3 regions of the Mesorhizobium sp. P160219 genome follow, and region 3 is predicted to be linked to each of the others. Evidence: predicted binding sites of a transcription regulator. Region 3 holds the regulator's gene; each other region holds the start of a gene.
The links. Region 3 encodes PhoB, which activates phosphate uptake and scavenging genes when phosphate is short. Its sites were predicted from a motif close to TGTCATNNANCTGTCAT; they were not measured.

Region 1: AC3EMP_RS22115 (bifunctional 2',3'-cyclic-nucleotide 2'-phosphodiesterase/3'-nucleotidase) is a predicted target of PhoB. The motif match lies at 2,448-2,464, and genes of this name have one in related genera.
Region 2: AC3EMP_RS16375 (RNA degradosome polyphosphate kinase) is a predicted target of PhoB. The motif match lies at 1,682-1,698, and genes of this name have one in related genera.

Annotation. Positions count from the first base shown of each region.
Region 1 is NZ_JBYNWG010000001.1:4,554,854-4,559,017, forward strand. It holds gene AC3EMP_RS22110 (SAM-dependent methyltransferase) at 1-306, shown strand, start outside; gene AC3EMP_RS22115 (bifunctional 2',3'-cyclic-nucleotide 2'-phosphodiesterase/3'-nucleotidase) at 367-2,346, opposite strand; gene AC3EMP_RS22120 (NAD(P)/FAD-dependent oxidoreductase) at 2,488-3,753, opposite strand; gene AC3EMP_RS22125 (5-formyltetrahydrofolate cyclo-ligase) at 3,935-4,164, shown strand, end outside.
Region 2 is NZ_JBYNWG010000001.1:3,372,554-3,376,717, forward strand. It holds gene AC3EMP_RS16365 (FAD-dependent monooxygenase) at 116-1,354, opposite strand; gene AC3EMP_RS16370 (zinc-finger domain-containing protein) at 1,374-1,619, opposite strand; gene AC3EMP_RS16375 (RNA degradosome polyphosphate kinase) at 1,853-4,045, shown strand; gene ppx (exopolyphosphatase) at 4,045-4,164, shown strand, end outside.
Region 3 is NZ_JBYNWG010000001.1:193,570-197,733, forward strand. It holds gene xylF (D-xylose ABC transporter substrate-binding protein) at 1-526, opposite strand, end outside; gene AC3EMP_RS00965 (ROK family protein) at 792-2,027, shown strand; gene phoB (phosphate regulon transcriptional regulator PhoB) at 2,058-2,747, opposite strand; gene phoU (phosphate signaling complex protein PhoU) at 2,764-3,468, opposite strand; gene pstB (phosphate ABC transporter ATP-binding protein PstB) at 3,509-4,164, opposite strand, start outside.

The sequences.
Region 1 (4,164 bases), 4.4 Mb from region 3:
TATCGGGCGCGGCCGGATTTCATCCAGCGCTATGTCTTCCCAGGCGGCATGCTGCCGACGCCGTCGATCCTGAAGACGCTGGGCAGCGACCATGGCCTTGCCCATCTGCGCGAGCGCGTCTTTCCGGACGACTATGCCCGCACGCTTGCCGAATGGCGCAACCGCTTCTGGGCGTCGTGGGAAAAGATCGTCCCGCTCGGCTTCGACGACCGCTTCAAGAAGCTTTGGGAATTCTATCTCCACTATTGCGAAGCCGGCTTCAGGGCCAGCTACATCGACGTGCGCCAGGTGGTCTACAAGGCCTGATCCGAAGCGTGATTGAGCGGGCGTATGCCCGCTCGTTTTCCCTGTTAGCTGCACGTTGCCTCAAAGCAGGATGCGATACTTCGCAAACCCGGATTCGCCCTCGCCGGCCGGCTCGATCTTGAGCGATTTCACTCCCGATATAAAATCCTTCGCTTTGGGGCCGGTCTCGAACACGACGCTGGTGCCGGGCAGCGGCGTGAACGACCAATTGTCGTCGGCCGAGGGATTGATCGTGCCTTCGCTGACGACGTAGCGCACGATCACGTCGCGGTTGGTGTCCGGCGCCTCGTAGATGATCTTCGAGGCATTGATGTCGGGGAAATTGCCGCCACCGCCGGCGCGGTAATTGTTGGTGGCGACGACGAATTTCGCTGCCGGATCAATAGGCTTGCCGTCGAAGCTGAGGCCGACGATGCGGTTCGAGCCGGCATTGGCGACGCCACCCTTGGCATCGTATTTCGGCAGCTGCGACAGGTCTATTCCGTAGCTGACGCCATCGATCACATCGAAATTGTAGGACGGGAATTCGGTGTCGATGAGCGCCTGGTCGGCCTTGCCCGGCTCGATCTTCCTGAAAATGCCGGCCGACATTTCCAGCCATTCCTTCACTTGCGCGCCGGTGATTTCGACGGCGCGCACCGTGTTCGGATAGAGATAGAGGTCGGCGACGTTCTTGATGGCGAGGTCGCCCACCGGCACGTCGGTATAGTAGTCGGCGCCGTTGCGCCCGCCGGCCTTGAAGGGTGCTGCCGCCGACAGCAGCGGCACATCCTTCCACTGCGTGCTCTTCAATATGTCCTTGAGGTACCAGCTCTGCGCCTGGTTGACGATCTGCACCGACGGATCGTCGGCGACCAGCGCGAAATAGGAATAGAGCGGCGCCGAGGTCTTGCCGACCGGTCGGCGGACATAGGCAAGTGTCGCCTCATGGTCCGCCTTCAGCGCATCGACGACGCGCTGGTCGTCCGCCACCGTCGGCTTGTTTGCCTTGTCGACGCGCTGGTAGATCGGCCTTGCCTCCGATGTGGCCGAGGCTACGCGCCATTTCGATCCGTCCCGTTCCAGAAGCAGATCGATCAGTCCCATATGCGAGCCCCAGAACCCCCCCATCACGGCGGGCTTGCCCTGCAGCGTGCCTTTCTCGGTGTCGACGCCTTCGAGCGCCTGAAAATCCTTCTTGCCGGGGAAGACCAAATGCTGATGGCCGGTGAACACCGCATCGATGCCTTCGACGCCGGCGACGAAGAAGGAGGCGTTCTCCATGCCGTCGCCCTGCTTGATATCGATGCCGGAATGCGAGAGCGCGATGACGATGTCGGCGCCCTCCTCCTTGATCTGCGGCACCCATGCCCTGGCCGCCTCGACGATGTCGCGCGTCCTGACATTGCCTTCCAGGTTCTTCAGGTCCCAGACCATGATCTGCGGCGGCACGAAGCCGATGATGCCGATCTTGATCGGCTGCTCGACGCCCGACCCGTCCTTGATCTTCTTGTCGAGGATGACATAGGGCTTGAGGTAGAGCTTGTCGTCGCGCGGGTTGGCGGCAAGCTCGGTGCCGCGGATCAGATTGGCGCAGACGAACGGGAAATTGGCTCCGGCCAGCACCTTGTCGAGGAACGACAGGCCGTAATTGAACTCGTGATTGCCGAGCGTCGAGCATTCATAGCCCAGCAGGTTCATGCCCTTCATGATCGGATGCAGATCGCCTTCCTTGAGGCCCTTCTCATAGGCGATGTAATCGCCCATCGGATTGCCCTGCAAAAGATCGCCATTGTCGATCAGCATCGCATTGGTGGCTTCCTTGCGCACCGCCGCGATCAGTGAGGCCGTCCGCGACAGGCCCATCGTGTCGTTGGCTTTATCGGCGTAGTAGTCGTAAGGCAGCACATTCACATGGATGTCGGTGGTCTCCATGATCCTCAGATGCGCCTGGTTGGCCTGCGCGCGGGCGGAAAACGGATGCAGCATGATCAGCGCCCCGCTGGCGGCCGCACCGGCAAGAAAACTACGGCGGGAGACGGGGTTGAGCAAATGTGACATTGGTTTTCCTTCCCAGCGACGTGACAAGATCCCAGCCCCGGGCGGAAGCTTCGCGCCGAAAACCGGCCATGTCCATCGGGAAGTCAGTCGATCAGCAAAAGGTGACGGCTGGATGAATATCCTTGGCCGCGGTTGAGAACCTCAGCCCTTGTTATCATCGCCCTGGGTGATCAGTCGCGCGCTCCGCTGGCCGGTGAAATAGATCCATAGCCAGCTAAGCGACACCGACAGCCGGTTGCGGAAGCCGATCAGGAAGTAGATATGCGCCACGCCCCACAGCCACCAGGCAAGCCATCCCGTGAGCTTGATCCGGCCGAAATCGATCGCGGCTGCCCACTTGCCGATCGTCGCCAGGTCGCCGGCATGTTTGTAGCGGAAAGGGCGCGGCGCGCCATCGCCGGCCAGCCGCGCCCTGATCGTCGCGGCGACGTGCTTGCCCTCCTGCTTGGCGGAAGGCGCCACGCCTGGCACCGGCTTGCCGTCCGGCCGCAAGACATGCGCGGTGTCGCCGATGACGAAGATTTCAGGACTGTTCGGCACGGTCAGATCGGGCTCGACCATTACCCTGCCCGCCCGGTCCACCGGCGCTCCCAGCCACTCTCCAGCGGGCGAAGCCGCTACGCCGGCGGCCCACAGGATGGTTCGCGCCGGCAGATGCGTATCGCCAAAGACGACGCCTTCGGCATCGAGGCGCGTGACGGCGCGGCCAAGCTCGACCGTGACGCCCCGCCGCTCCAGCGCCTTGCGCGCATAGTCGGACAGCTTTGGCGCGAAATTGGCGAGGATCCTGTCTCCGGCCTCGACCAGCACCACACGCGCCTCACGCGTGTCGATGTTGCGGAATTCGCCGCGCAGCGTTTCGTGCGCGAGTTCGACAATGGTGCCGGCAAGCTCCACGCCGGTCGGGCCGCCGCCGACGATGACCAGTGTCAGCAGTGCCTGGCGCTTGGCCGGATCGGTCTCGCGCTCGGCCTGCTCGAAGGCGAGCAGGATGCGCCGGCGAATGGTGGTTGCGTCTTCAAGCGTCTTCAGCCCAGGCGCGAAAGGCTCCCATTCGTCGTGGCCGAAATAAGCATGACGCGCGCCGGTGGCGAGCACCAGCGTGTCGTAGGGAACAGAACTGCCGTCCTCAAGCAGCACGCGTTTGCCTGGACGGTCGACGCCGGTGACGTTGCCGAGCAGGGTCGTCACGTCCTCGCGCTTGCGCAGCAGATGACGGATCGGCCAGGCAACTTCCGAGGTCGCCAGCGAGGTGGTCGCCACCTGGTAGAGCAGCGGCTGGAAAAGGTGATGGTTGCGCTTGTCGATCATGGTGATGCGCACGGGTGCGCCGGCCAGCGCCCGGGTGAGTTCGAGACCGCCGAACCCTGCGCCGACGACAACGACATGATGGCTGGTTTCACTCATCGCATTCACCCCTGTTTGTCTCTCTTTATCTAGTGATTTTTGTGCACCGCAACAATGTCGCGGCGCGCTAGACTGCCGCGCGTAAGGCTGCCCAGGACTCGTCGCCGGATGTCGCGAATGCCTATGTCGGCAAGCCTGGACGGGTATAGCTTTGCAGGGGCTGGAACCACGGGAGTGAAGCATGGCCAACGACGATGACAAAGATCGCAAAGGGCGGGCGCAATATTCTTCTCCGCCTTGCTTCATGCACGAACTCGATCCGGAATTTCGCGCGCCATTGACCGACTGGACCGATGTGCGCCGTTGGCGCAAGGCCGAGCGCGAGCGTCTGATCGCGGCACGGTTGGCGGTTTCCGCCGATGCGCGGGTGGCGATGTCGCGGGCTATCGCCGAAGGGCTCGACGCGGCAAT
Region 2 (4,164 bases), 3.2 Mb from region 3:
TGCCCGCGGCGCTCCTGCTGCAACGCCGGCGATTTTGGCGAAGGCGGCGGCGACATCCAATCTCCCCCCTTGCGGGGGAGATGTCCGGCAGGACAGAGGGGGGTGGGAAGGATCGCTAAGTCGACGATCTAGACTGCCGAGCGTCCGCTCGCCATCCATAGAGCCAGTCGAGGTCGGCGGCGAGCTTGTCGGGCGAGCGCATGGCCAGGAACAGATTGCGGGCGATCGCCACCGGGCCGGCAGCATGCCAGGCGAGGCGGTTTACGGCCCCACGACGCGCGGCCTTGGCGACACGCGGCCGCCGAAGATTTTCCCAGATTTGAAAACTTCTGGGCAGATCGCCAGGGAAATCGGCGATAGCGTCGGCAAGCGTGATGGCATCTTCGATCGCCATTGCCGCGCCCTGTGCGGCAAACGGCGTCATCGCATGCGCAGCGTCGCCGATCAGCGCGATGCCCTGCGGGCTCGTCCACCGCTGTTGTTCGACGGTGTGGATCGGAAAGGCCGTCCATGGGCCGGCCAGTGCCACAAGCTTCGTCAGGCCCGGCGCGGTGCCGCGCAGGGCAGCCGTGAGGATCGCGGGATCGGCATGGCCCGACCAACCTTCGGCCATGCGCTCACCCTTGGTGAAGGCGGCGAGATTGAAGGCCCGGCCTTTGCTGACGGGATAGGCGACCATGTGGAAGCCTGGATGCAGGAACGTGGTGACGCAGTCGGCGGCGCCGATCGCGGCAAAGGCCTCTCCGGCCGCACCGTCGCCTGCGATTGTAGCCCGCCAGGCGAGTTCGCCCGAAAAACGGCTTTTGACGAAGTCCTCGCCTGCGAGTTGCGCCCGGACCGCCGACCAGACGCCATCGGCGCCGATCAGGAGTTTGGCGCCTGCCTCGATCTCGCGGCCGTCCACTTCGGCGGTCACGGCGACATATTGCGCGTCTTTGACGATGCCGGTCACGCGGGCGCCAGTGATGAACTCAATCTCCGGCCGTTCAGCCATTTGCGCCAACAGCGCTGCCTGCAGATCTGCGCGGTGAGCAACGAGATAAGGCGACTGCCAGCGCGCTTCGGCGGCGTGCCCGAGCGGTACCCGCGCCAGTTCGCGCAGCGTCCCGGCGTCCTTGAGCACGACCGCTTCCGGCCGCAACGCTGCGGGCAGCAGTCGGTCGAGCACGCCGAGTTTTCCAAGAATGCGTGTTGCGTTGGGCGAAAGCTGGATGCCGGCGCCAGCCGCTTCTAGGTGCTGTGCCTGTTCGATAAGCTTTACCGGATAACCCCCTCCGGCGAAGGCAAGGGCGGCGGTCAGCCCGGCGATGCCGGCCCCGGCGATTATGACCTGCCGGGACCTTATGTCTTCCATCGGGCTTGTCGCGGAAGGATCAGGCGGCCTGGTCGATATAAAGGCAACCAGCCGGCAGCGTTTCCGTCGCCCTCAGCTTCGCCGAATAGCGGTAGAGCGTCGAGCAATACGGGCAGACCTTTTCATTGTCGTCGCCCATGTCGAGGAACACATGTGGGTGGTCGAAGGGCGGGTTGGCGCCGGTGCACATGAATTCCTTGACGCCGATGTCGATTGCCGGATGGCCCGCATCGTTCTGGAAATGGGGAATGGAACCGCCTGCCATCGTCGTCTCCTTGATCTCGTCGAAAAGCATCTGGAACATAACAGGCCTGTTTGCAAGATCGATGAAATGAAACTGTCGCAAAAGCCTGTCAGAGGATACGGTGAGCCGGTTAAGTGCATGTCCCTGAAATCGGAATGGTTTTCGCCGAAGGGTCATGCGTCACAAAAGCGTGTTAGAGGCATGGCACGTCCAGCGGCGCTCCAAGGGACGGTTGGCGGGGAAGAGCAGGAACCATGAACGAACTGAAGCCGGTGCAGAGCGAATTCATCAATGTCGAGGTGGCGAGCCCCGAGGGCGGCAACCCCGATAGGTTCGTCAACCGTGAGTTCTCCTGGCTGCAGTTCAACCGGCGTGTGCTCGAGGAATCGCAGAACGAGCACCATCCGCTGCTCGAACGCGTCCGTTTCCTGTCGATTTCGGCCGCCAATCTCGATGAATTCTTCATGGTCCGCGTCGCCGGCCTTGCGGGCCAGGTGCGCGAAGGCATTGCGCTCAAGAGCCCCGACGGCCGGACGCCGGAGCAGCAGCTGGAACAATTGCTGCGCGAGGTCGAGCGGCTGCAGGAGGACCAGCAGAATAGCCTTTCGGCGCTGATGTTGCTGCTCAACAAGGAAGGCATTGAGAGCATCACCCGCGATGCACTGACCAAGGATGAAAAAGTCTGGCTGGAAGACCATTTCCAGGACCAGGTTTTCCCGGTGCTGACTCCACTGTCGATCGACCCGGCGCATCCGTTTCCGTTCATTCCCAATCTCGGCTTCTCGATGGCGCTGCAATTGCGCCATCGCAAGAATGGCGAGGAGATGAGCGCGCTTCTGCGCCTGCCGGTGGCGCTGAAGCGCTTCATCCGTCTGCCCGACCGCAAGCAGCACGTTCGCTTCATTCCGTTGGAGGAGGCTGTCGGCCTCTATATCGGCAAGCTGTTCCCCGGCTATGAGGTCAAGGGTTCCGGCACCTTCCGCATCATCCGGGACAGCGATATCGAGGTCGAGGAAGAGTCGGAAGATCTCGTGCGCCTGTTCGAGACGGCGCTGAAGCGGCGCCGCCGCGGTTCGGTCATCCGCATCGAATTCGACAAGTCGATGCCCGGCGAATTGCGCGAGTTCGTCGCCGGCGAGCTTGGCGTCTCTTCGAGCCGCATCAGCGTTCTGACCGGCCCGCTGGCGCTCAGCCAGATTTCCGAGATCGTCGCCGTGCCACGCGACGACCTGAAGTTCACCCCCTACAATCCACGCTTTCCCGAGCGCATCCGCGAGCATGGCGGCGACTGTTTCGCGGCCATCCGCGAGAAGGACATCGTCGTCCACCACCCCTATGAATCCTTCGACGTGGTGGTCCAATTCCTGCGCCAGGCGATGGCCGACCCCGAGGTGGTGGCGATCAAGCAGACGCTCTACCGCACCTCCAACGACAGCCCGATCGTGCGCGCCTTGGTCGACGCGGCCGAGGCCGGCAAGTCGGTAACCGCCCTGGTCGAGCTCAAGGCGCGCTTCGACGAGGAAGCCAACATCCGCTGGGCGCGCGACCTCGAACGCGCCGGCGTTCAGGTCGTGTTCGGCTTCCTCGAACTCAAAACCCATGCGAAAATGTCGCTAGTAGTGCGGCGCGAGGACGGCAAGCTGCGCAACTATGTGCATCTCGGCACCGGCAACTACCATCCGGTGACCGCGCGCATCTACACCGACCTGTCCTTCTTCACCACCGATCCGACGATCGCGCGCGATGTCGCCCAGCTGTTCAACTTCATCACCGGCTATGCCGAGCCGACCGATGAGATGCGGATCGCCATCTCGCCGTTTACGCTGCGCAGCCGTATCCTCAAGCACATTGCCGACGAGGTCGCCTACGCGCTGGCTGGCCGTCCGGCGCGCATCTGGATGAAGATGAACGCGCTCGTCGATCCCAACATCATCGACGCGCTCTATGACGCCAGCCGTGCCGGCGTCGAGATCGATCTCGTCGTGCGGGGCATCTGCTGCCTGCGGCCGCAGGTGCCCGGCCTGTCGGAAAACATCAGGGTCAAGTCGATCGTCGGCCGCTTCCTCGAACACAGCCGCATCTACTGCTTCGGCAACGGCCATGGCCTGCCGTCGGACGAGGCGATCGTCTACATCGCCTCGGCCGACTTGATGCCACGCAATCTCGACCGCCGCGTCGAGACTATGGTGCCGATCACCAATCCGACGGTGCATGAACAGATCCTTGGCCAGATCATGCTGGGCAACATCATGGACAACCAGCAAAGTTTCGACGTATTGGCTGACGGAACCTCCCGGCGCGTCGTGCTGGAGGAGGGTGAGGAACCGTTCAACGCGCAGGAATATTTCATGACCAATCCGAGCCTGTCGGGACGGGGTGACGCGCTGAAGTCGCATGCGCCCAAGCGCATCGCGCAGTTCAAGCGTCGCAAGAAGAACACCGGCTGATGATTTCAACGTCCCAAGGCCGGCTGCAGGATCGCCGGCCGCTGTCCATCATCGACATCGGCTCGAACTCGATCCGCCTTGTCGTCTATGAAGGGCTGGCGCGCTCGCCTACCTTGCTG
Region 3 (4,164 bases):
TGGCTTCCTTGAGCACTTCCATCGAGCCCGAGAACAGGAAATCGGCATTCGGATCCGAGCCCGAGCCCTTGATGAAGACATAGTTGCCTTCGGGCTTCGCCTTGAACACTTCGCGGGCCTGCATGCGGCCGACTTCCTTGTTATCGAAGGTCAGGTAGAAGACGTCCTTGTTCTCGATCAGGCGGTCATAGCCGACGACCGGAATGCCTTCGTCCAGCGCCTTCTGCACCGCCGGGCCGATGGCCGAGGCGTCCTGCGCCAGGATGATCAGCGAGTTGGCGCCCTGCGAGATCAGGCTTTCGACGTCGGTCAGCTGCTTGCCGGGATTGGACTGCGCGTCGGCCGAAATGTACTTGTCGCCGGCAGCCTCGATCGCCGTTTTCATCGCCGCCTCGTCGGTCTTCCAGCGCTCTTCCTGGAAGTTCGACCACGACACGCCGATGACCTTGTCCTTCGCCTGCGCGACCGACATCAGCGCCAGCGACATGGCGACACCCGCCAGCATGGCGGCTGCAAATCTGTTCATCATAATCCTCCCTGCGCCGCGTGCGGCGCGACAAAACTGGCCCGAGGGCCGGCACACAGAGGCCCTATTTTTTCGAGCCTCGAAAAAATACTGGTTCAATGATAAGGCGCTGTCAACATCGATTCTGATGGATTCTGATGGCCTTGCCGAATTTTTTCGAGGTCCGCAATAAACAATGACAGGGCTGCCGGCGTCTGCCAATATTTGGCTGGTGCCGTCGAACGCCTTCACTATCATGAGGCGCGAGGAGGCCGGGAGGAAACAAATGTCGGTTGGAATCCGCCACGACGATCTGCGCCGTCGCAACCGTGCCATGGTGATTTCGGCCGTGCGCCGGGCCGGCCAGCCGTCGCGGACCGAGATTGCGGCGACCACCGGCCTCAGCCACTCGACCATATCGGCAATCTCGTCTGATCTGATTCAAGAAGGCGTCCTGATTGAAGGCAAACCTGGCGAGACAGGCGCACTGAAACGCGGCCGGCCGCAGGTCGGCCTTGGCCTCAACCCGGAAGCGGCGGCGGTGATGACCGTCGTGCTGTCGCTCAATTTCCTGTCCGTCACCGTCATCGACTATGCCGGCCACGTCGTCGCCGAGGAACAGCGCCGGCTGGACACGCTGACCAAGCCGCGCGACGAGCTGATTGGCGAATGCGTAGCAATCGTCCGGCGGCGGCTTGAGGATCCCGACCTCGATGTCCAGAGCATCGCCCGCATTGCCATGGGCATCCAGGGCATCACCGATTCGCAGGCGCGCGCCATGCTGTGGTCGCCAATCACGCCACTGACCGACATTGCCTTCGCCGACATGTTGGAAGTGGAATTCGGCATTCCGGCCACCATGGAGAACGACTGCAATATGATGGCGGTGGCGCTGCAATGGCGCCAGCCCGAGCGCTACCGCGACAACTTTATCGCCATCCTCTTGTCGCACGGCATCGGCATGGGACTGGTGCTGAAAGGCGAACTGTTCACCGGCACCCATTCCTCGGGCGGCGAGTTCGGCCACATGATCCACCGTCCGGGCGGCGCGCTCTGCCGCTGCGGGCGGCGCGGCTGCGTCGAGGCCTATGCCGGAAACTACGCCATCTGGCGCAGCGCCAAAATGATGGGCGAGGATGCCGAGCCGGTCGATATCGGCGACGCTGATATGCGCGCACTCGCCGCGCGCGCCCGCGAAACCGATGGCCCGGAGCGCGAAGCCTATCGCAGGGCCGGTGAGGCGCTCGGCTTCGGCCTCGGCAGCCTGTTTGCTCTGATCGATCCGGCACCCGTCGCCATGGTCGGCGTCAGCGCCGCCGCCTTCGACCTGATCGAACCGGCATTGCGCGAAGCGATCGCCCAGACCGCCGGCGGCCAGCACTCGAAATCGATCTCCTTCGACACCGAGCCCAACGAGCTGCCGCTGATCCGCGAAGGCTGCGCCATGCGCGCGCTCGGCTTCGTCGACCAGGAGATTTTCGCGCCGGGCATTCAGGCGAAATCCGGCAAGCATGTCGCCTGAATGGCCGGCAACGGCGCGACGCGCAGCATCCTAGTCTTCCCTAATAGCGTAGCCGGCGCCGCGAATGGTACGGATGACATCCGGCATGCGGCCGTTGTTGACGGCCTTGCGCAGCCGCCCGACATGCACGTCGACGGTTCGCTCGTCTATATAGATCGTCTCGCCCCAGACATTGTCGAGCAGTTGGCTGCGCGAGAACACGCGGCCGGGATGGCGCATCATGAATTCGAGCAGCCGGAACTCGGTCGGTCCGAGCCTGATCTCGCTCTTCTTGCGGTAGACCCGGTGCGATTCTCGATCGAGCACGATGTCGCCGACCTTGAGCACGCTCGACAGCACTTCCGGCTTGGCGCGGCGCAGCAGCGCTTTCACGCGCGCCATGAACTCCGGCGTCGAGAATGGCTTGACCAGATAGTCGTCGGCACCGGTGGACAGGCCGCGCACGCGGTCGCTTTCCTCACCGCGCGCGGTCAGCATGATGATCGGCAGCCGCTCGGTTTCGGGCCGCACTCTAAGCCGCCGGCAGAGCTCGATGCCGGAAACAGCCGGCACCATCCAGTCGAGCACCAGGAGATCGGGCACGTTTTCCTGCAGGCGGATCTCGGCCTCGTCGCCGCGTGTCACCACCTCGACCTGATAGCCTTCGGATTCGAGGTTGTAGCGGAGGAGCACGCCTAGTGGCTCCTCGTCCTCCACGACCATGATGCGTGGCGCGATCATAGGCAGTTCACCCTCATCAGGCCGGCGTGGCCATCGCCGTCTCGTCCTGCTTCGGACGATTGGCGGGCAATTGCTGGCCGGTAAGCACATAATACGCATTTTCGGCGATGTTGGTGACATGATCGCCGATGCGCTCAAGATTCTTGGCGCAGAACAAGAGATGCGTGCAGGCGGTGATGTTGCGAGGGTCTTCCATCATGTAGGTCAAGAGCTCACGAAACACGGACGTGTATTTGACGTCGATGCGCTCGTCGTCATTCCTGAGTTTTGCAAGAGCTGCCGCATCGGTGGCGGCATATTCCTCGACGACGCCTTGCACCTGGATCAGCACCAGTTGCGCCATGGCATCGATGGAGTGCGAGAGGTCGCGCGGCGTGACGCTCAAGCCCACGGTGCCGACGCGTTTGGCGATGTTCTTGGCGAGATCGCCGATGCGCTCGAGGTCGCCGGCCATGCGGATCGAGCCGACCACGGCGCGCAGATCGTTGGCCATCGGCTGGCGCTTGGCGATCAGCGTGATGGCGCGGTCGTCCAGTTCGCGCTGGCGCGCATCCATGATGGCGTCGTCGGAAACGACACGCTGTGCCAGCGCATTGTCCGAATTGAGCAGCGCCCTGGTCGAGCCGCTGACCATCGAGCCTGCCAGATCGCCCATGTCGCGGATCAGCTTGCTGATCTGCCCGAGCTCTTCATCGAAGGAGGCGACGGTATGTTCACCCATGATCTTGGTCCTCGTGCCTGAAATTCACCCGCCGGAAGGTTCAGCCGAAGCGGCCGGTAATGTAATCTTGGGTGCGCTTGTCGTCGGGGTTGGTGAACATCTTGTCGGTTGCGCCCTCCTCGACGAGATAGCCGAGATGGAACATCGCCGTGCGCTGCGACACGCGCGCCGCCTGCTGCATCGAATGGGTGACGATGACGATCGTGTAGTTCTGGCGCAGTTCGTCGATCAGCTCCTCGACACGGGCGGTGGCGATCGGATCAAGCGCCGAGCAGGGCTCATCCATCAGGATCACTTCCGGCGACACGGCGATGGCGCGCGCGATGCACAGGCGCTGCTGCTGGCCGCCGGACAGGCCGGTGCCGGGCTCCTGCAGGCGGTCCTTGACCTCGTTCCAGATCGCCGCCTTCTTCAGGCTCTGCTCGACGATCTGGTCCATGTCGGACTTGCGCTTGGCCAGCCCATGGATGCGCGGGCCGTAGGCGACGTTCTCGTAGATCGACTTCGGGAACGGATTGGGTTTCTGGAACACCATGCCGACGCGTGCGCGCAGTTCGACGACATCGATGTTCTTGTCGTAGATGTCGTCTTCATCGAGCGTGATCTTGCCGGTCACCCGCGCCGAATCGATGGTGTCGTTCATGCGGTTGAGGCAGCGCAGGAAGGTCGACTTGCCGCAGCCGGACGGGCCGATCA